Regions from separate parts of the Roseburia sp. AF42-8 genome, predicted to be linked through region 2. Evidence: a T-box and tRNA genes for the amino acid it is inferred to sense, from the RefSeq annotation. Region 2 holds a T-box; the other regions hold tRNA genes.
What was found. A T-box is a leader RNA that pairs with one kind of tRNA and senses whether it is charged. The one in region 2 lies ahead of thrS (threonine--tRNA ligase), so its partner is inferred to be a tRNA-Thr.
Positions count from the first base shown of each region.

Region 1: it has a tRNA-Thr gene. The T-box ahead of thrS (threonine--tRNA ligase) is inferred to sense a tRNA for this amino acid. The anticodon was not compared.
Region 3: it has a tRNA-Thr gene. The T-box ahead of thrS (threonine--tRNA ligase) is inferred to sense a tRNA for this amino acid. The anticodon was not compared.

Region 1 covers NZ_QTVB01000018.1:15,648-22,695, forward strand. The annotation lists gene DW059_RS09105 (ABC transporter permease) at 1-419, shown strand, start outside; gene DW059_RS09110 (hypothetical protein) at 498-905, opposite strand; gene DW059_RS09115 (DHH family phosphoesterase) at 912-1,886, opposite strand; gene DW059_RS09120 (hypothetical protein) at 1,913-2,353, opposite strand; tRNA gene DW059_RS09125 (tRNA-Thr) at 2,582-2,654, shown strand; gene DW059_RS09130 (helix-turn-helix domain-containing protein) at 2,817-3,356, shown strand; gene potA (spermidine/putrescine ABC transporter ATP-binding protein) at 3,366-4,439, shown strand; gene DW059_RS09140 (ABC transporter permease) at 4,432-5,253, shown strand; gene DW059_RS09145 (ABC transporter permease) at 5,247-6,026, shown strand; gene DW059_RS09150 (ABC transporter substrate-binding protein) at 6,030-7,048, shown strand, end outside.
Region 2 covers NZ_QTVB01000012.1:77,676-84,723, forward strand. The annotation lists gene DW059_RS07165 (DUF1540 domain-containing protein) at 64-378, opposite strand; gene thrS (threonine--tRNA ligase) at 602-2,563, opposite strand; T-box leader at 2,640-2,842, opposite strand; gene DW059_RS07175 (SEC-C metal-binding domain-containing protein) at 2,936-3,436, opposite strand; gene DW059_RS17140 (hypothetical protein) at 3,628-3,930, shown strand; gene rplT (50S ribosomal protein L20) at 3,968-4,324, opposite strand; gene rpmI (50S ribosomal protein L35) at 4,349-4,546, opposite strand; gene infC (translation initiation factor IF-3) at 4,569-5,063, opposite strand; gene DW059_RS07200 (MutS-related protein) at 5,302-6,942, opposite strand; gene DW059_RS07205 (hypothetical protein) at 6,955-7,048, opposite strand, start outside.
Region 3 covers NZ_QTVB01000019.1:20,227-27,274, reverse strand. The annotation lists gene rlmB (23S rRNA (guanosine(2251)-2'-O)-methyltransferase RlmB) at 1-520, shown strand, start outside; gene sigH (RNA polymerase sporulation sigma factor SigH) at 533-1,129, shown strand; gene DW059_RS09365 (YhgE/Pip domain-containing protein) at 1,134-3,305, shown strand; gene DW059_RS09360 (hypothetical protein) at 3,325-3,717, shown strand; gene DW059_RS16470 (YhgE/Pip domain-containing protein) at 3,732-4,259, shown strand; gene DW059_RS09355 (YhgE/Pip domain-containing protein) at 4,253-5,872, shown strand; tRNA gene DW059_RS09350 (tRNA-Thr) at 5,940-6,012, shown strand; gene DW059_RS09345 (LytR/AlgR family response regulator transcription factor) at 6,282-7,025, opposite strand.

The DNA.
Region 1 (7,048 bases), on a different contig from region 2:
TGCTGATTGTATGGCTGGGCGGCAATTACAAGACCATTATCATCACCGGTATGTCCGTAGCTATCTTTGGCTCTATTCTGAGTCTTTACACTGCTTTTTGTGATATGGATAAAGAAAAGATTCTTCTGATAAAGACATTAGGCGGCACCCGTAATGATGTCATGTTTAAAATTATGCTGCCGGGCTGTGTTCCCACCCTGCTTTCTATTATGAAAGTCAACATCGGTCTTTGTCTGGTTGGTGTTATCATCGGTGAATTTATTGCAGCAAAAAAAGGCTTAGGCTATCTTATTATTTATGGCAGCCAGGTTTTTAAATTAGACTGGGTCATCTTATCGATTCTGATTCTCTGTCTCATTGCCATGCTGCTCTATCAGCTGATTGGAAGTTTTGAGAAGCTCTGCTTAAAGAGGAAATAAAGAAAGGCGGTATGAATTGCACCTGCTCTTCATACTGCCTTTCTCTTTCTTACTTTACAGGAAATTACTTATGAATTTTTATGCTTCTTCGATTTCTTCAAAGTCACAGTAATCTGCTCCTGCTTCAGAAGCAAACTTAAAACTTACTTTCTCGCCCTGATATTCCACGGTAAAATCACCTTCCATATCAAGGAAAGAATGTGCCTGGGCTATATTATCCAAGAATTCTGCCATATCTGCCGGAAAGTCTTTTGCGTCTGCCTCTACGCTGCACTCTTCTTCTAAGATTTCCTGCTCCACAAAGAGACGCAGGGTAAAGTCATCCAAATCACTTTCATCATCAAAATCTACACCCTGAAAATAATGATTGCCACAATTTTTAAATAAGTTCTTTACATAAGAGGTACTGGATAAAATTCTCGACTGGGATACATCCTCTGCCTCAAGATAAATATGATAGGTTATCTTCACCTGATTTTCTGCCATGGTATCTTACCTTCCTTCTTCTGCCTTGATCTGCTCTAAGAACAGCATTTCTAATTTATAATCCCGGTCCGGTTCCAACTTTTCCATATTCTTCTTTGGAATGAAACCGCCAGCCATTGCCGGATGTCCGCCACCATTTCCATAATCTGCTAATGCCTTTGCTACAACTCTTCCGGCATCTACATGATTTAATGCACTACGGACAGAAAACTTAATGCCGTCAGAACGGATTGCATAAATCACGGAAATATTAACTACATCAAGAGATAAAATAAAGTCTGAAATAATTGCAATCAGCGCATCCGGACAATCAAACGGAATCGATGCAAATCCCACATCATCATAAATGTGGATATTATCGATTGCCGCACCATATGCTTTTAAATCAGAAAACTCCATTACATTTACATACATGGACTTTAACTCTTCCACATCTGCCATTGGATAGATGTATGCAAACATATCCACATCAAGCTTTGTTGTACCACGGACAAAGTCATCCGTATCCATCTTGATGCCATATGCCAGTGCTGCCGCCACATCCCGGCTCATTGGTGTATTGGTAAGATAAAAATACTCTGCAATCATTGTGGCACAGGCTCCTACACGGCGCACATCTTTATAAGCATATTCACAGGCAATTACTGTCGGATGATGGTCAATACATGCCACCTCATCCCCGATAAAATCGGTCAGATTCGCATTATATTTCTGGGAGTCTACGGTAACAATATAGTCCTCTTTCTTCATATCATCCAAATCTTCTTTAGACAAAATATCAATATGAAATGTGTCAAACATCTTTCTTGTACTCAGGCGTTCAATCTTACCATCATAACAGATATCTGCTTTAATCCCATGGTAATTTAAAAAATGCTGTAAGCCAAAGGCACTGGCAATCGCATCCGGATCTGGAAAATTATGTGTCTGAATATAAGTTCTGTGTCCTCTTAATAACTCTACTAATTGTAAGGGATCCATGTTTTATCTCCTGGTATGATTTCTTCTTATTTTAATATAGAAAGCGGATTATTTTCCTTCTGGAATTTCAATGCAAACAAAGCTGCCCCATAGCATAAAATTCCAATCAGCATAAATATTACTTTACCGGAAATTATTCCAACGACAATCTCTGCTGCTGCAACAATTCCATGCAGCCAGACAGGAAGGTTATGCAGACATGCAGCAAGTCCCGCTTCAATCAACACTACAATACATACGCTCACTACCGGTATCTTCCATACCAGTATACCCAGCACAATTTCCAATACGGCAAAAACCACAAATACACATAACATAATCAGCGCGCTGTTTTCCTTTAATTCTGCAATCGTAAACTGACTGTTCTTCTTTGCATAATTTTTCTTTGCGCTGTTGATTTTCTTCTTCATATTCTTCTTACTGTCCTCAGTTTTCTTTCCCCCTGAAACAAATTCCTTCACTTCCATGAAAAAAACTTCCTCCTTGTAATGATTTCCCTTTTCATAAGCCGGTTCATCTTTCTCCGGTTCTTACACATCTACGCCCATTATACCAAGTAACCTTTGAAAGAACAACTTTTTTCAAAAAAACATTGCAAATTTATTTTTTTCTATATATAATATTATAGTATGATTTTAATAAATAAAGGGTTGTCTGAGGAAAATATTTTATTTCGCATATAACCAGATTATTCTGCTTCCGTGGCTCAGTTGGTAGAGCGGCGCATTCGTAATGCGTAGGTCAGGGGTTCGAGTCCCCTCGGGAGCTTTTTTTGTTGTCTAAAAATAATCTAAAAATAGTATTGACATTTCTCTTTCAATTTCTCATAATACTCCTTAGTGAGTTTATTATTATTAAACTTCAAATACATTATTAGCTTCATTTTGTAAAAACTATGTAAAATCACTTTTCATGGAAAGGAAGTACAAAATGGATATTGGAAATAAAATCAAGGAGCTGCGGATTCTCTACGGTCTCACCCAGCAGGAACTGGCTGACCGTCTGGAATTATCCAAAGGATTTATCTCCCAGTTAGAGCGTAATCTTACATCTCCTTCCGTGGGTACACTTTTAGATATTATCCAGTGTCTCGGCACTACGCCGGCAGAATTTTTTGCAGATGATGAACCTGCACAGCTTGTCTTTAAAAATGAAGATTATTTTGAAAAAGAAGATGCGGAACACAGGAGCTTAATCGAATGGATGGTTCCCGGTGCCCAGAAAGATATGATGGAACCGGTACGACTGACGCTGAAGCCCGGCGGCACATCAGACATCTATCTTCCACATGAGGGAGAAGAATTCGGCTATGTACTTAAGGGCTCCATTAAAATCATATATGGTACCCGTACTTATACTGCAAGACAGGGGGAGTCTTTTTATCTTAAGTCCAATAAAAAGCACCATATCGAAAATACCGGCAGGAAAGATGCCGTTCTTATCTGGGTTACAAACCCGCCAAGTTTTTAGGAGGTTATGATGGGCAAGAAATTAATACAATTAGAAAATATTACCAAAACTTATGACGGAAATATGATTTTGGATGACTTAAATCTTTATGTAAAGGAAAACGAATTCTTAACACTGCTGGGACCTTCCGGCTGTGGAAAGACTACTACCCTGCGTCTTATCGGTGGTTTTGAGACACCGGACACCGGACGTATTATTTTTGATGGAAAAGATATTACTTCTCTTCCGCCAAATGAGCGTAAATTAAATACCGTATTCCAGAAATACGCACTTTTTACCCATATGAGCATTGCAGAAAATATTGCTTTTGGGTTAAAAATCAGCAAGAAAAGCAAGGCTTATATTCAGGATAAAATCAAATATGCCTTAAAGCTTGTAAACTTAGACGGTTATGAAAACCGCAGCATTGATTCCTTAAGCGGTGGCCAGCAGCAACGTATTGCCATTGCCCGTGCCATTGTAAATGAACCAAAGGTGCTCCTTTTAGACGAGCCTTTGGGTGCACTGGATTTAAAAATGCGTCAGGACATGCAGTACGAACTGATTCGTCTGAAAAATGAACTTGGCATTACTTTTATCTATGTTACCCACGACCAGGAAGAAGCCCTTACCATGTCAGACACCATTGCTGTCATGAATCAGGGCTATATCCAGCAGATTGGTACTCCGGAAGATATTTATAATGAGCCGGAAAATGCATTCGTTGCCGACTTTATCGGAGACAGCAATATCATTGACGGTATCATGATTGAGGATAAATTAGTCAGCTTCTTAGGCATCAAGCACGAATGTGTCGACACCGGTTTTGGTAATAATAAACCGGTAGACGTAGTCATCCGCCCGGAAGATATTGAGATTGTAGAAGCCGGCACCGGTTTTATGGATGGTGATATTACTTCTGTTATCTTCAAGGGTGTCCACTATGAAATCGAAATTATGGCTGGCGGCTATGAATGGCTTGTTCATACCACCAAATATTTTGAAACCGGAAGCCATGTGGGAATGAAGGTAATTCCTTTCAATATCCAGATTATGCATAAACCGGAATCCAGTGACGAAAAGGCGGTGGAACTCGATGCATAATGCCAGAAAAAGACTTTTAGCCGGACCTTATCTGGTCTGGATTATTGGATTTACTGTACTTCCAATTCTGATGATATTATATTACGCATTCACCAACAGTGACGGTGGTTTTACCTGGGCAAATATTGCTGCAATTGCAGACCCGGTACATATAAAAGCACTCCTGCTTTCCTTGAAGCTTGGTATCTTATGTACGGTTGTCTGTCTCCTGCTCTCCTACCCGCTTGCCATGATATTAAATAGTCTTCATATCAAGCATCAGAGCTTTGTGGTATTTATCTTCGTCCTGCCAATGTGGATGAATTTTATGCTGCGTATTTTAGCATGGCAGATGTTGCTTTCCAACAATGGAATTATCAATGGATTCCTTTCCATTTTTGGCATCCCGAAGCTTCATATGTTAAATACACAGGGAGCCGTTGTATTTGGCATGATTTATGATTTTCTTCCATTTATGATTATGCCGATTTACAATTCCATAGTACGTATCCGCAAAGAAACCATAGATGCGGCAAGGGATTTAGGTGCCAACAGTTTTATCACCTTCTTCCGTATCATTCTGCCGCTTACTTTGCCTGGAATTGTCAGCGGAATTATTATGGTATTCGTGCCGGCACTTACCTCCTTTGTTATTTCAGACCTTTTAGGTGGAGGTAAAGTACTTCTCATTGGAAATGTTATTGAGCAGTCCTTCATGCAGGGTTCCTACTGGAATTTAGGTTCCGGACTTTCCATTGTACTTATGATTTTTGTTTTAATCAGTATGGCATTTATGAATCGTGCCGGTGAATCAGGAGGGCATGCAGTATGGTAAAGAAAAGTTTATCAAGAATTTATCTTGCAATTATTTTCCTGTTTCTGTATCTTCCGATTGGAGTTCTGATTGTACTTTCCTTCAACAACTCACTCTCCCGTGTAAAATGGGGTGGATTTACGACAGAATGGTACCGCAATCTTGTTTCTGACCCGACTATTATGAATGCCTTTTATACCACGATTCTGATTACCGTTGCATCTTCTGTGATTGCTACAATAATCGGAACCATGGCAGCAATCGGAATCAGTGCCATGCGGAAAAGGAACCGTCAGATTATGCTTGGTGCAACTAACATTCCACTTCTGAATGCAGATATTGTTACCGGTATCTCCCTGATGCTGCTTTTTGTCCGCTTTACAGAGCTTGGAACATCAACCGTATTGATTGCACATATTACCTTTGACATTCCATATGTCATTTTAAATGTACTGCCTAAGCTTTCCAACACCTCCTCCCATACCTATGAGGCTGCCAGAGACTTAGGTGCAACACCACTTTATGCATTTTTCAAAATTGTATGGCCGGATATCAAGCCTGGTGTATTCTCCGGTTTTCTGATGGCTGTGACAATGTCCCTAGACGATTTTTCCATCACCTATTTTACCAAGGGTGCCGGTGTCAATACATTGTCCACCATGATTTATACCCAGCTGCGTAAAGGTATTATTCCTGAGATGTATGCACTGTCTACGATTTTATTCTTCCTTGCACTGGTACTTCTTCTGATTATGAATTACCGCAGTGTCAAGGATGCGAAAGGAAGGTCTTAAGAAATGAAGAAATTCTTATTTTCATTTATGCTTATTGCTGGTCTCCTTACTCTTTCCGGCTGTGGACAGAAAGAGGATGAAAATGCACTTGTTATTTTAAATTATGGAAAATATATAGAGCCGGATGTTATCCAGCAATTTGAAAAAGAAACCGGTATTACCATCAAATACGAAGAATATGAAAGTCCGGAGGAAATGTATACCAAATATAAGGCGGGTTCCATCAAATACGATTTAATCTGTACCTCCGACTATATGATCCAGAAGCTTATCAATGAAGGTGAAGTCTTAGAAATGGATTATGATAATATTCCACTTTACGAAAACATCGACCCGACCTATGTGGAATTTTCCAAGGCCTTTGACCCGGAAACAAAATACACACTGCCTTATTTCTTCGGCACACTTGGTATTCTCTACAATAAAACCATGGTAGATGAAGCTGATATGGACAGCTGGAATGTTCTCTGGAATCCGAAATATAAGGGACAGATTATCATGGAAAATTCCGTCCGCGATACCTTCGTTCCTGCACTCCGGCTTTTGGACTATTCCATCAATACTACGGATGAAGATGAATTAAACGAAGCACTTTCCATGCTTTGTGACCAGAAAGATTTAGTCTACTCCTATCTGGTAGATTCTTCTGCCGATGAAATGATTGCCGGAAATGCTGCCATGGCTCTTATTTATTCCGGAGAGGCTGCCTATGCACAGGATTATAATGATGATCTTGATTATGTGGTTCCGAAAGAAGGTTCCAATATGTGGATGGACTCCTGGTTCATTCCCAAAACCTGCCAGCATAAGGATGCTGCAGAACAGTTTTTAAATTATCTCTGTCGTGAAGATATCGGTATGGAAAACTTTGACTATGTCTGGTATGCTACACCAAACACCGCTGTTTATGACGAACTGGATGAAGAGGTTCAGGAAAGTACTACTATTTTTTCTGATCAGGAAACTTTAGAAAACTGTGAAATTTTTAACAGTCTTGATGTCCCGGCTACAGAAACTTATGA
Region 2 (7,048 bases):
GTGTCCAATCTGTTAAGAGTAGACACAGAAATATTTTGCTAAAACTTACTGATATTCCACTTTTTAGGAACAACAGAAGCTGGCACACTCTGTTTCCATACAGGTACAGGCATTCGTTCCGGCTACCTGGATGTCTTTTGCATGACATTTTCTTCCTTCATTGAATTTACAGTTTACTGCCTCACAGGTAACATCGCTCATCTTAGGCGGTTTACCGGTCGAATTGGCACATCCACAGTTTTTCTTCTCTTCAAAACTTCCACAGCTTGTCTCGCTATTGCGGTTTGCATGTGCACCCTCTACCGTAATATTTCCACGGCAACAGCAATCATCTTTCTGGAAACTGCAGCTTCTTACAGAACATTTTAATTCTGTCACAAAAATCATCTCCTTTCTTTCGTTACATGTTTAGTATCTCCAAAGGAAATCTTTTTATGTTACCAACTTCATGTAAAAAAGAATGTACCTTGACACATTCTCGTGCCTGCGGCGGCTGCTTTCCTGTAAAGCAAAAAAGACTGTTGTCCGGTGCAAATTGCCAGCAACAGTCTTTTTGAATCCATATAAATTATAAAATTAAAAATTAGATTTTATTGCATTTTTATTTTTCTTCTGCAACTTCTTCCTTACGGATTTCCTTTGTACGAATCTCTTCGCAGATTGCATCAATGAATTCTCCTAAAGGTTTTACACCTTCATCTCCTGCAAAACGGCTTCTTACGGATACGGTTCCGTCCTCTGCCTCCTGCTGACCAACTACCAGCATGTACGGCAGCTTATCCAGTCTTGCTTCACGAATCTTGAATCCGATTTTCTCAGAACGGTTATCAACCGTTACATCTACATCATGAGCTGCTAATTCTTTTCTTACCTGCTCTGCATAGTCTGCATATTTTTCAGAAATCGGCAATACTCTTACCTGTTCCGGGCAAAGCCAGGTTGGGAATTTTCCTGCATAATGTTCAATCAGCCATGCAAGGGTACGCTCATAACATCCCATGGATGTACGATGGATAATCCAAGGAAGTACTTTCTCACCCTTCTCATCGATATAGTACATGCCAAACTTCTCTGCACTTGCACAGTCAAGCTGGATGGTAACCATGGTATCTTCTTTTCCATATACATTCTTTGCCTGAATATCAATCTTTGGTCCGTAGAATGCAGCTTCCCCATCTGCTTCTGTATACTTGATGCCATTCTTATCCATAACATCACGCAGATACTGCTGGGTACTGTTCCAATATGCTTCGTCGCCCAGATATTTTTCTTTGTTGTTCGGATCCCATTTGGACAGACGGTAAGTAACATCTCCATCGATACCAAGTGTAGTCATTACATAATGGCAAAGTTCAGTACATCTGGTAAGTTCTTCTTCCGCCTGTTCCGGGCAAAGAATAATATGTGCCTCTGTAATAGTAAACTGTCTGACACGGGTAAGTCCATGCATCTCTCCGGAGTCCTCATTCCGGAACAATGTAGAAGTCTCTGACATCCGATATGGCAGATCTCTGTAAGAGTGCTGTTCATTCATGTATACATAATACTGGAATGGACAGGTCATCGGACGCAGTGCCATTGTCTCTTTGTCGTCGCTGTCCTTATTTAAAATGAACATTCCATCCATGTAGTGATCCCAGTGTCCGGAAATCTTATAGAGGTCGCTCTTTGCCATCAGCGGAGTTCTGGTACGTACATAACCCCACTCTTTATCCTCTAAGTCTTCTATCCAACGCTGCAGTTTCATAATCATCTTGGTTCCCTTCGGTGTAAATAAAGGAAGTCCCTGTCCGATAACGTCAACAGTGGTAAATAATCCCATTTCACGGCCAAGTTTGTTATGGTCACGGCGTTTGGCATCTTCTAATTTCTCTAAGTATTCTTTTAACTCTTCCTTCTTATTAAAAGCAGTACCATAAATTCTCTGTAATCTTGCTTTGTCAGAATTACCTCTCCAATATGCCATGGAAGATGATGTCAGCTTAAATGCCTTTACGCCCTTGGTTGTCATCAGATGTGGGCCAGCACATAAATCTACGAAGCCGCCCTGGTCATAGAAAGAAATTTCTTCTCCCTCTGGTAATTCTTCAATCAGTTCTACTTTGTATGGCTCATTACGTTCCTGCATGAATTTGATTGCTTCCTCTCTTGGAAGTGTGAATCGTTTTAATTCATGACCTTCCTTGATAATCTTCTTCATCTCTGCTTCCAGATTATCGAGGTCTTCTCTTGAAAATGGGGCATGATCAAAATCATAATAGAATCCATCTTCAATTGCCGGTCCGATCGTAATCTTGGCATCCGGGAATAATTTCTTTACCGCCTGAGCCAGTACATGGGATGCAGTATGGCGGATTACCTTTAATCCTTCTTCATCACTTGCTGTTATAATATTTAAATTGCAGTCCTTGTCAAGAACGGTTCGTAAATCCACCACTTCTCCGTCTACTTCACCGGCGCATGCAACTCTTGCAAGGCCTTCGCTGATATCTGCTGCAATATCATAGACTGATTTTGCTTCACTGTACTCTTTTACTGAGCCATCTTTTAATGTGATTTTCATGTTCAAGTCTCCTTTTCTTATTATATTGGTATTAATAACTGCAAAGTAAAAAATCCCTGATGCATAAAATTTATGCATCAGGGACGATACTCTATCGTGGTTCCACCCTGCTTGCTGTACTTATCGTACAACCGCTCATTCTGATGATAACGGAATCACCGGACCGGATTGGGGTCACTCAGAGCTGGTCTTCACATTACACTCCATCAGAATACTCTCACCAGATGTATTCCTCTCTTTGACTTCCTGTCATGCTACTCGTCTCTTCTTTGTTTTGTCCTTTTGACAAAAGCTATTGTATACTCTTTTTTCTGCTATGTAAAGAGTTTTTCTGCGAAATATTTTCCAAATGTTTTCCAAAATATTTTATTCTTATCTTCCGCAGCAGAATTTATATTTCTTTCCACTTCCACAAGGACACGGATCATTTCTTCCAACTTTCTTTCCAACTACAACAGTGCCGGATTTCTTCTGTTCTAAATAAAGCTTTCTCTTGGTATCTGCATCAAAAATTTCATCCCACTGTGGTAATTCATAGAGCCAGTCAGCTTTGGCATCTACCATGTTCTTGTATAATTTTTCTTTATCGAATGCAAGGCTTACCTTGGTATCCTCTTCCATAGTATCAATTGGGTTTGGTGTTACCAGGCTGTCATTGATTCCATCTAAGAATCCAGTCATATCCATAATGCTGAGGTCGTATTTCTCTGCCAGCTCTTTTACAGTTCCTTCTACCTTCTCATCCGGGTTTGTTAAAAGCTTCTCATATACGCCCTTCTCTAACATAAAATATCTCTGCCAGAACTTCTGTAATTTTCCTCTATCTGCCTGCTGATCATAAGCAATCTTCTGCCATTCTTCTAATAATGCCATTGTTCATATCCATCCTTTAATCCATATTTAGTCGTATAACGCTTGTTTCAGTATAGCATATTTTGTGCTTTTTTCAAGTATTTATCCTCTGCAACTTTACATTTTCTGATTGACTATCCGCTGTCAAATGTTAAAATAATGTATATTGCTTTTTTCTAAAAACAGGTCATCAAAGAAAGTTGAGGTCATATATGAAAAAGACAAAACAGATTCTTGCAATTATCGGTGTTGTACTCTTAGTTGCCCTCTATGTTTCCACTCTTGTTTTTGCATTGATTGGAAGCGATTTTGCCACAAACTGTCTTAAGGCTTCCATCTATGCCACTGTGGTTGTCCCGGTTCTCATCTGGGCTTATACCATGGTATACCGCTTACTTAAGAATCATTACTCTTTAAGAGAAGATTTGGATTCCATCAAAAAAGAAGCTTCCGGGCAGGATGCTTCCGCAAAAACTTCAAATGAACCGAACATCAAAAAAGAGGATTGCGAATAACCACAATCCTCTTTTATAACTTGTCCACTTCTTAAAACTAAGCAAGTTTTGTTTTTGCAAGCTCTGCCAATGTTGCAAATCCTTCTGCATCATTTACAGCCATCTCAGCTAACATTTTACGGTTCATATCAACACCAGCTAATTTTAAACCATACATAAATTTGCTGTAAGATAATCCATTCATTCTTGCTGCTGCGTTAATACGGGCAATCCATAACTGTCTGAACTGTCTCTTTCTCTGTTTTCTTCCTGCATAAGAACTTGTTAAGGCTCTCATGACAGACTGTTTTGCTACTCTATACTGTTTGGAGCGTGCTCCTCTGTAACCTTTAGCTAATTTTAATGTTCTATTATGTTTCTTTTTAGCGTTTAAGCCGCCTTTAATTCTTGCCATGTTCTATTCCTCCTTAACCAATTCTTATAAATATGGTAAAATCTTCTTCATATTCTTAACATTTGTTGCATCTGTCATTGCAGGTTTTCTAAGATTTCTCTTAGTCTTAGTTGTTTTCTTTGTTAAGATATGTCTCTTATAAGCCTTGTTTCTCTTTAATTTTCCTGTTCCTGTTAATTTGAAACGTTTTGCTGCTGCTCTGCTTGTTTTCTGTTTTGGCATAATTTATTCCTCCTTAAAATCATTATCTTTTCTCTGCCAGCACCATACCCATGCTTCTGCCTTCCAGCTTTGGTGCTTTCTCCACTACTGCAATATCTGCAAGTGCTTCTGCAAAATCATCCAGAATATGTTTGCTTGCCTGTACATGTGCCATTTCTCTACCACGGAAACGAAGTGTAACTTTTACTTTATTTCCTTTGGAAATGAACTTTCTTGCGGCATTCATTTTGGTATTCAAATCATTGGTATCGATATTTGGAGAAAGACGAACTTCTTTTAATTCAACCGTTTTCTGTTTCTTACGTGCTTCCTTCTCTTTTCTTGCAAGCTCATATCTGTATTTACCGTAATCGATAATCTTACATACAGGTGGCTTTGCTCCAGGAGCAATCTTTACTAAATCAAGTTCTGCTTCCTGCGCCAGCTTATATGCTTCTCTTGCTGACATGATACCTAACTGTTCACCATCCGCGCCAATCAGGCGGACTTCCTTATCTCTGATTTGTTCATTGATCATTAACTCGCTAATGGTCGTACACCTCCAAAATTAAATTCACCACAGCTTTGCCAGACAACTTTCCGTTTATTTCCGCAAAAAAAGTGGATAGACAGACTATCCACTTCAAAATGATTCGCTCATTGCATACTCATTATAAACACTTAGTCACTTGATTGTGCTAAGGTGAGAGTGGATACTCTACTTTCTTCAACTTGCTTATAGTACCATATGTCATTTCGTTCGTCAAGCATTATTTTTACCGATATTCGCTTCTGATATTTTCCGCCCTCTCAATAATCGTTTCCGGGAACCCGGTAAAGGAAAGCAGGCGGATTGCATTCTGGGAATTTGCCGGTCCCTTCTGCAATTTATAATCAAATACAATATCCGCTTCTCCAAACTCTTCGGAAAAATGATAATTGTCATAACCAATTTTTTCAAGCTCCGTCAATTCCTTATCATGGGATGCCACAATTGCAATGCAGTTATGATGTGCCAGATATTCCATGATTGCTTTTGAAGCTGCAATACGCTCCTGGGTATTGGTTCCTCTTAAGATTTCATCAATAACACAGATAACCAGTTCATCCTCCGACAAAGCATCCAGGATACGTTTTAAATATTTAATCTCTTTAATAAAATAACTGTCACCGGATAAAATATCGTCTCTTACCGCCATGGAAGTAATCATTTTTGCATGAGGCAGATGCATTCTTTTTGCGGTGCAGGTATGAATGCTCTGTGCCAGTATCACATTGACAGCTATGGTCTTGATAAAGGTTGACTTACCGGAAGCATTGGAGCCTGTGATAATGCAGTTATGCTGAAGTTCCATAGAATTGGTCACTGCTCCATGAAGCAGCGGATGATAAATTTCTTCCATCTCAAGCTGCTTTGCTTCCTCATATTCCGGTACTGTCACAAGAGGCAGACTCTTTCGGAAAGAGCCTGTGCTGACCGCTGCATCCAGTTCTCCTACCACCCGGTAAATCTTAAGATAAGCATCCTGGTTATCCATAAACTGATTCAATACTTTCATATAAGTAAGGATATGCCACTGGGTTACTCCCAGCAGGAAATCCTGCAGCATTTCAAACACATCTCCCATGGCATTTCTGCTCTGGATATTTAGCAGAAATGCCTTCTTATCCATTTTGGCAAATACCGGAAGCAGCGGTGCCAGTTCCTCACATATTTTGTCTTTCCGGTATTCCTGCTCCAGTTCTCGTGCTACCGTAATCAGGTATGCCGCCGTTCCCATCATATGAATCTCCTGGTCAAACTTCAGCCGGACCGTAAAGATATACACCGACAAATTCACAAGAAATACTACCACCAAAGCTGACAGAGCATATATATTATGAAATACGACTGCCGCCACAACAACTACCACCAGCAATATCCGGAGCATCTGATAAACCCAGAGATTTGAAATTGCAAAATCCTCTACTGTCTGGATAAAGGATGGAATATAGTAAGCCTCGTCTCTCTTTCCAAGCTTTGACAAAGTTTCTTCCAGATGATAGCGTTTTTCATCATCTGCTTCACAAAAAGCTATTCTTTTTTCTAAAAGCTCCTCTTCTTCCTTCGTCTGCTTCGCATAATGAAGCTTTGCATATAAAATTTCTTCTCCCATGGTGGAATCACAGTTGTTGATTCTCTGGTACACATCATCCATATTAAGGTCATTCCATGTGACCTCATCCACCTGTTGTGTTCCACCCACAGTATCCAGATAATTTCTTATCAGTTCTCTTTTAAATTCCTTTTTCTCAGGTTCTTTTCCATATTTTTCTTTCAGTGTCCGTTTGCAGCGGTTCTTCCAACTTTCTTTTGTCTTAATTGCTGAATAAGTAAATCCTGCAATCATAATTACTACAAGGATTGCTGCTTCCATTTCTTCGCCTTCCTACTGCATGATCCCAATGGTATCTATCCAGTAAATATTATCTTTATCCATAATTCCATTTACAGTAACGGTATCTCCCGCATGCAGGAAAATC
Region 3 (7,048 bases), on a different contig from region 2:
CATGGCAGCAGCATTTTCCTATGCAACGGTAGAAGATATTTTAGAAAATGCCAGAAAGAAAAATGAGGCACCATTTGTCATTTTGCTGGATAATATTGAAGACCCGCACAATTTGGGTGCAATTATCCGTACTGCCAATCTGGCAGGTGCCCATGGCGTCATTATTCCAAAGCGCCGTGCAGTGGGACTGACCGCCACCGTAGCAAAGGCTTCTGCAGGAGCCATTTATTATACACCGGTAGCAAAGGTAACCAATCTTACCAATACCATCCGGGAATTAAAGGAGCAGGGCATGTGGTTTGTCTGTGCAGATATGGGTGGCACAACCATGTATGATCTGGATTTAAAAGGTTCTATCGGACTGGTTATTGGAAATGAAGGAGAAGGTGTCAGCAAATTAGTAAAAGAAAACTGTGACTTTGTGGCATCGATTCCAATGAAGGGAGATATTGACTCCTTAAATGCATCGGTAGCAACAGGTGTTTTAGCTTATGAAATTGTAAGACAGAGATTAAGTTAACAGGAGAGAGAGATGCAATCTTATCAGAACATGAGTGATGAGGAATTAATTGCAGCACTTCGTAGTGGTGAAAAAGAAATTACAGATTATCTGATGGACAAATACAAAAGTCTGGTTAAGAAAAAAGCAAAAGCACTTTATCTCATTGGTGGTGAGACGGACGATTTGATTCAGGAGGGAATGATTGGTCTGTTTAAAGCTGTCCGGGATTATCAGCCGGATAAAGACAGCAGTTTTTTTCATTTCGCAGACCTTTGTATTGCAAGACAGATGTATACAGCGGTGGAGGCTTCCAATCGGAAAAAGCATGCACCGCTCAATTCGTATGTACCACTTTATGCAGATAGTGAGGATTCGGAAGGCAGGAATCTGGCGGATGTGTTAGAGACTATAGATGAGGCGAATCCGGAGAATTTATTTATCAGTCAGGAAGACCGGGAAGATTTCAAGCGGAAAGTAAATGAAACTTTAAGCAAAATGGAACAGGAAGTGTTGTCGTATTATCTGCAGGGCTTTCGCTATGAGCAGATTGCAGAAGCTATGGGAAAAGAGCCGAAGGCTGTGGATAATGCGTTGCAGCGTTTAAAGAAGAAGTTGAAAGGGAAGTAACAGCATGAAAAATATCATTCACATTTTTCGTAAGGACGTAAGAGGACTTTGCAGGAATTTTTTCGCACTGGTCATTGCAATCGGATTGTGTTTTATTCCATCTTTGTATGCATGGTTTAATATTTATTCCAATGAGGATCCTTATGCCAACACCGGAAATATCTATATTGCAGTGGCATCTGAAGATGAAGGAATGAAATTAGAGGATGGCACAACCGTCAACATGGGTGTTCAGGTGATTGAGCAGTTGAAGGAGAATAAGTCCATAGGCTGGCAGTTTGTAGACAGCTCTGATGAAGCAATCAGCGGAGTAGAAAGTGGAAAATATTATGCGGCAGTAGTTATTGGTGACCGCTTTTCCGAGAGCATGTTCAGCATCTTTTCTAAAGGACTGGAGAATCCGACCATTACATATTATGAGAATGAGAAGAAAAATGCCATTGCAACGAAAATTACCGATACTGCAGTGAGCACATTAAAGTCCAGTATCAATGAGACATTTCTTGAGACAGCGGCAAGTGCCATGTTTGCCCAGATGGATAATCTTTCTGAGAAAATAAGTGAAGATGGCGGTGTGGATGGATTCCGCCAGAAATTAGAGCAGCTCAGCCAGAATTTAAAGGACTATGATGCCATGATAGACAGCTTCCTGTCCGGAAATGAAGAACTGAGCGCAGGGATTGATGAAGCCAATTCCAGTGTGTCAAAGGTGGAAGATAAAATTGATTCAGCTGTAAATTCCCTGAATGGAACAAAGACACAATTAGACAGTACGGATACTACACTTTCAGATTTTTCCAAGAATGTGGAGACAACCTTAACGGATATTGAGAATTCTTTGAATAAGATTTCAACGGATATTACCAATGCCGGACTGGGAGATTCTGCCAAGAAGACAACTGAAAGTATTGAGACAACAACGAATGATATCAAGACTTTAAATGACCAGTTGCAGTCGCTTTATGGAGCAATCAGTGGACTCAAGACAGATGAGAGCTTTACGGACGAGCAGAAAACGGATATGGATGATGTGATGTCACAGATTGATGCGTTGAAGCAGGATGCAGAAGAAATGCAGAAGCTTTTAGAGACACTGATGCCGGACAATGCATCAGATGCAGTAAAAGATGCGGTAGATACTGTGACAGGCGGAATGAATACAGCATTGTCTACCTGCAGCAAGACCATTGAAAATATGAAGAATGTATACACCAATAATCTGGTGCCTGGAGTATCCGGAATATTGGATACGGCATCCCAGATACTGGTCAATGTAACCAATCTTTTGAATAATCTGAATAATACATTAGGTGACATGGAAACCATTTTCGATGGAACCTTAGATATGGTAGATGCTACAGATGAAAGCTTTACACAGATTCAGACATTGCTGAAGACCTGTGATACAAAGATAGAAGAGGCAATCAGCAAGCTGAATGAAGCATCGGAAGATGAACAGATGCAGATTATCATGGAACTTTTGGGCGGCGATCCGGAATCCTATGGTAAATTCTTTGCACAGCCGGTAAAAGTGGAGACAAAGCAGGTTTATGAGATTAAAAATTATGGTTCTGCGGTTGCACCATTTTATACAACACTGGCACTCTGGGTAGGCGGTATTGTACTGGTGGCACTGATTAAGGTAAAGGCATCCGAAAAGGATTTGACGAATCCGAAGCGTTATCAGCTTTTCCTTGGAAGATATCTCATTTTCTTTGTGATGGGACAGATACAGGCATTGATTATTGTGCTGGGTAATATTTATCTGCTGCATTGTCAGGTGAAGAATCCGGTATTGTTCTGGTTTGCGGCGTCGCTGACGAGCTTTACCTTTACCTTATTAATCTATGCGCTGACACTTTCCTTTGGCGATATCGGAAAAGCACTGGTGGTTGTAATGGTCGTTATTCAGATTGCAGGTTCCGGTGGAACATATCCGATTGAGATATTGCCGGAATTTTACCGGCGGGTATATATTTTCTTCCCATTCCCATATGCCATTAATGCCATGCGTGAAACCATTGGCGGCATGTATGGCGGAACCTATGAGAAGAATCTGGCAGAGCTTCTGATTTTCGCAGCAGCGGCATTGTTAATCGGACTGCTGATTCGCGTACCATTTATGGGTATCAATCATTTCGTGGAAAAGCGAATGAAAGATACGAAGATGATGTAAGAGAGCAGGTGAAGAGCAGATGGAAAAGAAAGAAGATTATGAAAAGCTTTATGACATGCTTTTAGGCTATGAGCAGGAGATTCATAAGAAGAACCAGAAACGTATCCGCATCGGATTGCGGTGCCTTATCATTATTCCACTGATTTTCCTGGCATTGTTATTCTGGACAGAAAGCTCAAAAATTGTATTTTTGATTCTGTGGATTGTATCGCTGTTTATTCTGGCAGGATATTTAATCTTTGTAGAATATTCAGATTATAAATTACAGGAAAAATTAAATGAGATTTCCAACCGGGAGCAGCAGGAGAGAGATGCACTGATTGGCGATGGAATTGCCCAGGTAGAGGAACGGATTCGTACCGTACTTCAGACGGCAGAGCAGGAACTTTTAACGGATAGCACAAAGGAGTAGCAGAGGGATAACACATGAAAAATATTTTTAGAATCTTTTATCAGGATTTTAAGAGAGTCAGCACCAATGTGGTAGCAGTGGTTATTGTAATAGGTCTTTCTATTATTCCGTCACTGTACGCATGGTTTAATATATTGTCCAACTGGGACCCGTATGGACCGGAATCTACATCAAATCTTAAGATAGCAGTATATTCCGCAGATGAGGGAATTGACATGGGAGGTCTGTCTTTAAATATCGGAGACAGCGTCATTGATGCCCTGAAAGCCAATCAGACTATGGGCTGGCAGTTTACTGATACCATGGATGAAGCAACAGATGGTGTATACAGCAGTGAATATTATGCGGCACTGATTATTCCGGAGGATTTCTCCGAGAAAATGATAAGCTCCTTAACGGAGAAGTACAGAATCCGCAGATTATTTATTATGAAAATGAGAAGAAAAATGCCATTGCGCCAAAGATTACATCCAAGGCAAAAACGGCAGTACAGGAGCAGGTTAATGCAACCTTTGTCAGCACTCTGGCAGAAGTCATGTTAAAGGTAAATGATGTCATGGTAGAAAATGGAATGGATTCCGGCTCTATGATGAATCTTTTCCTGACACAGCTTAATGATTTAAGCGGAGATTTGGACAGCTATATTGCATTGCTGAATTCTTTTGTCAGCATTACCAATTCGGCATCCAGCCTGATTGATACGACACAGGTTATGCTGCCGAATCTGAATACGATGGTAGATGATGGTTCGAATACGGTAAATACCATGCAGGGAGCATTGAATTCCGGCAGCCTTAATGCCAGTGCTTTGGCTGAGGTTATTTCAGCAAATCTTAATACAGCAGCCGACAGCCTTGACAATATCAATACGCTGATACAGAATGCCTTAGATCAGTTGGATAACTATGGTGATTTATCTTCCGGCGGACTGCAGAGCGCAATTAATATGATGCCGCTGATCCGTCAGTTATTTGAAAACAGTGTGGCAGACTGGAAGGATGATGAAAGTGTTTCCGGTCAGATTGCAGAAATCGAAGCACAGTTAGATAAAATTGAAGCAGATTTAAACAGTGTCCAGAATAATGTCACAGATTTAAATACTGCAAAGGATACTTTAAACACTGAAATATCTACCGAAATAACTTCCTGTAAGACCGAAATAAAAGCTTTAAAAGATACGTTTGACTATTCGGTAAAAGGTCAGCTGGAGACAACCATTCAGTCCATGCAGGGGTCACTGAATCAGACACAGGCAATTTTAAATGGTGTCGATGGAGATTTTGATGAAGTATCGGAAGTGTTGGATGCTTATAGTGAAACCCTCGATAAGGGAAATGAAAGCTTAAGTGATTCACTGGCAGCAGCACAGGAAATGAAGGCCGGACTTGACAGTGTGATTACAAGTCTCAGTGCTCTGGAAATCAGTGACCAGTATCAGGCTTTGATGAAAATTTTAGAGACCGACCCGACTTTGTTAGGAGATTTCTTATCTTCTCCGGTCAATATGGAGACGAAAGAGATTTATCCGATTTCCAATTATGGTTCGGCAATGTCACCGTTCTATACGGTACTGGCATTGTGGGTAGGTGCGTTGATTCTGGTGGCAATCATTCATGTAAAGGTACTTCCGGATGAGAAAATACCGGATGCAAAACCTTACCAGAAATTCTTTGGAAGATATATTACATTCTTCCTGATTGGACAGGTGCAGGCATTGATTACTGCACTGGGAGATTTGTTTTATATTAAGATACAATGCCATAACCCGTTCTTATTCTGGCTTGCCTGCGCATGCTGCAGCTTTGTATTTACCTTATTTATGTACGCATTAACGGTAGCCTTTGAAAATGTCGGAGAGGCTTTGGCGGTAGTCATTATGGTTATCCAGGTAGCAGGAGCAGGCGGTTCCTTCCCAATCGAAGTACTGCCGGCAATCTATCAGCGAATTTACCGTTTCTTCCCATTCCCTTATGGAATGGATGCACTCCGGGAGACCATCGGTGGTATGTATGGAATGACTTATTGGAAATGCCTCGGCATCTTGGGCATCTATATTATAATTTCACTTCTGATTGGACTTGTAATTGCAGTTCCGTTCCGGAAGTTAAATATGAAGATTGAGCATAGCAAAGAAAAATCTGACATTATGCTGTAGAAAAGTATTGACAATCATAGCTCTCTATAGTATAGTATTACAAGTCGGGATTAGTTCCGACAGAATTGCTGGCATGGCTCAGTCGGTAGAGCGTCGCATTGGTAGTGCGGAGGTCACGGGTCCGATTCCCGTTGCCAGCTTAACTGGAAAAAAGGCTGTAATCCTTGATAAATCAAGGGTTACAGCCTTTTTGGTGATTATGCAAATCGCATAAAACATATTAACATCCGAGTCTGAATAATTTGCAGATTGTGTTAAATAACTCGGAACAGCTATTGAAATTAAAACACATAGTTTCGTCCTCCTTATTTTCTTTGAAATCATGTCTTAGCTAAGTACAAATGAATTGTAACAAGTCTGTAACATTTTCGCAATAGGAGTACATTGGAAACATGGGAAATATCTGGCCTTAGGATAAGCCGGGAGGAGTTGGCTCTTTCTCAAGCTTTGCAAACCAGCTATTAACGGCCTTGCTTACCTCGTCACGTTTACGAAAAGGAATCTGCACAATGGAGTGGTCTTCCATAATAAGGTCGTGCTGCAGAATTCCAGTGACATGGTTTAGGTTTACCAGATAGCTGCGGCCAACCGGAAGAAAACAGGCAACAGAGGCAAAGTCCTCGGTAAGCTGTGTCAGGTTTCCGGGAATCGTAAAAGTCTCTGATATAGCGTGCAGCAGGACATTGTGCTGCCCGGTTTCAAAAAAGAGAATATCTGAGTAAGGAAGAGAATATTCCTTCCTACGGACAGAAAAGGTAAATACTTCATTGGATTCCTCTAAAAGAGTATCGCAGCGGCTCATGGCATTGAGAAAGTCTGCGTGTGAGTAAGGCTTTTGCAGATAGTAAAGAGCATTTACCTCATAGCTTGCCATGGCATGTTCCGTAGAAGAAGTGGTGAAAATAATGCCACCTTCATAGCCCAGTGAACGAAGGATACGTGCTGTTTCCACACCGTCCTGGTTATTCATATAGATATCTAAAAACAGCAGAGCCGGATAACGCTTTTCTTCCTTATAATACTGAATCATCTCTTCGCCCGAAGAAAAAAGTAGAATCTCCATATTACAATGATGTTTTGTGGCATATGTATTCAGATGATGTTTTAACCGTAAGGCATCGCTTTCAGAATCTTCGCATAAGTAAATCAGCATAATTATTCTCCTGTATATAAAAA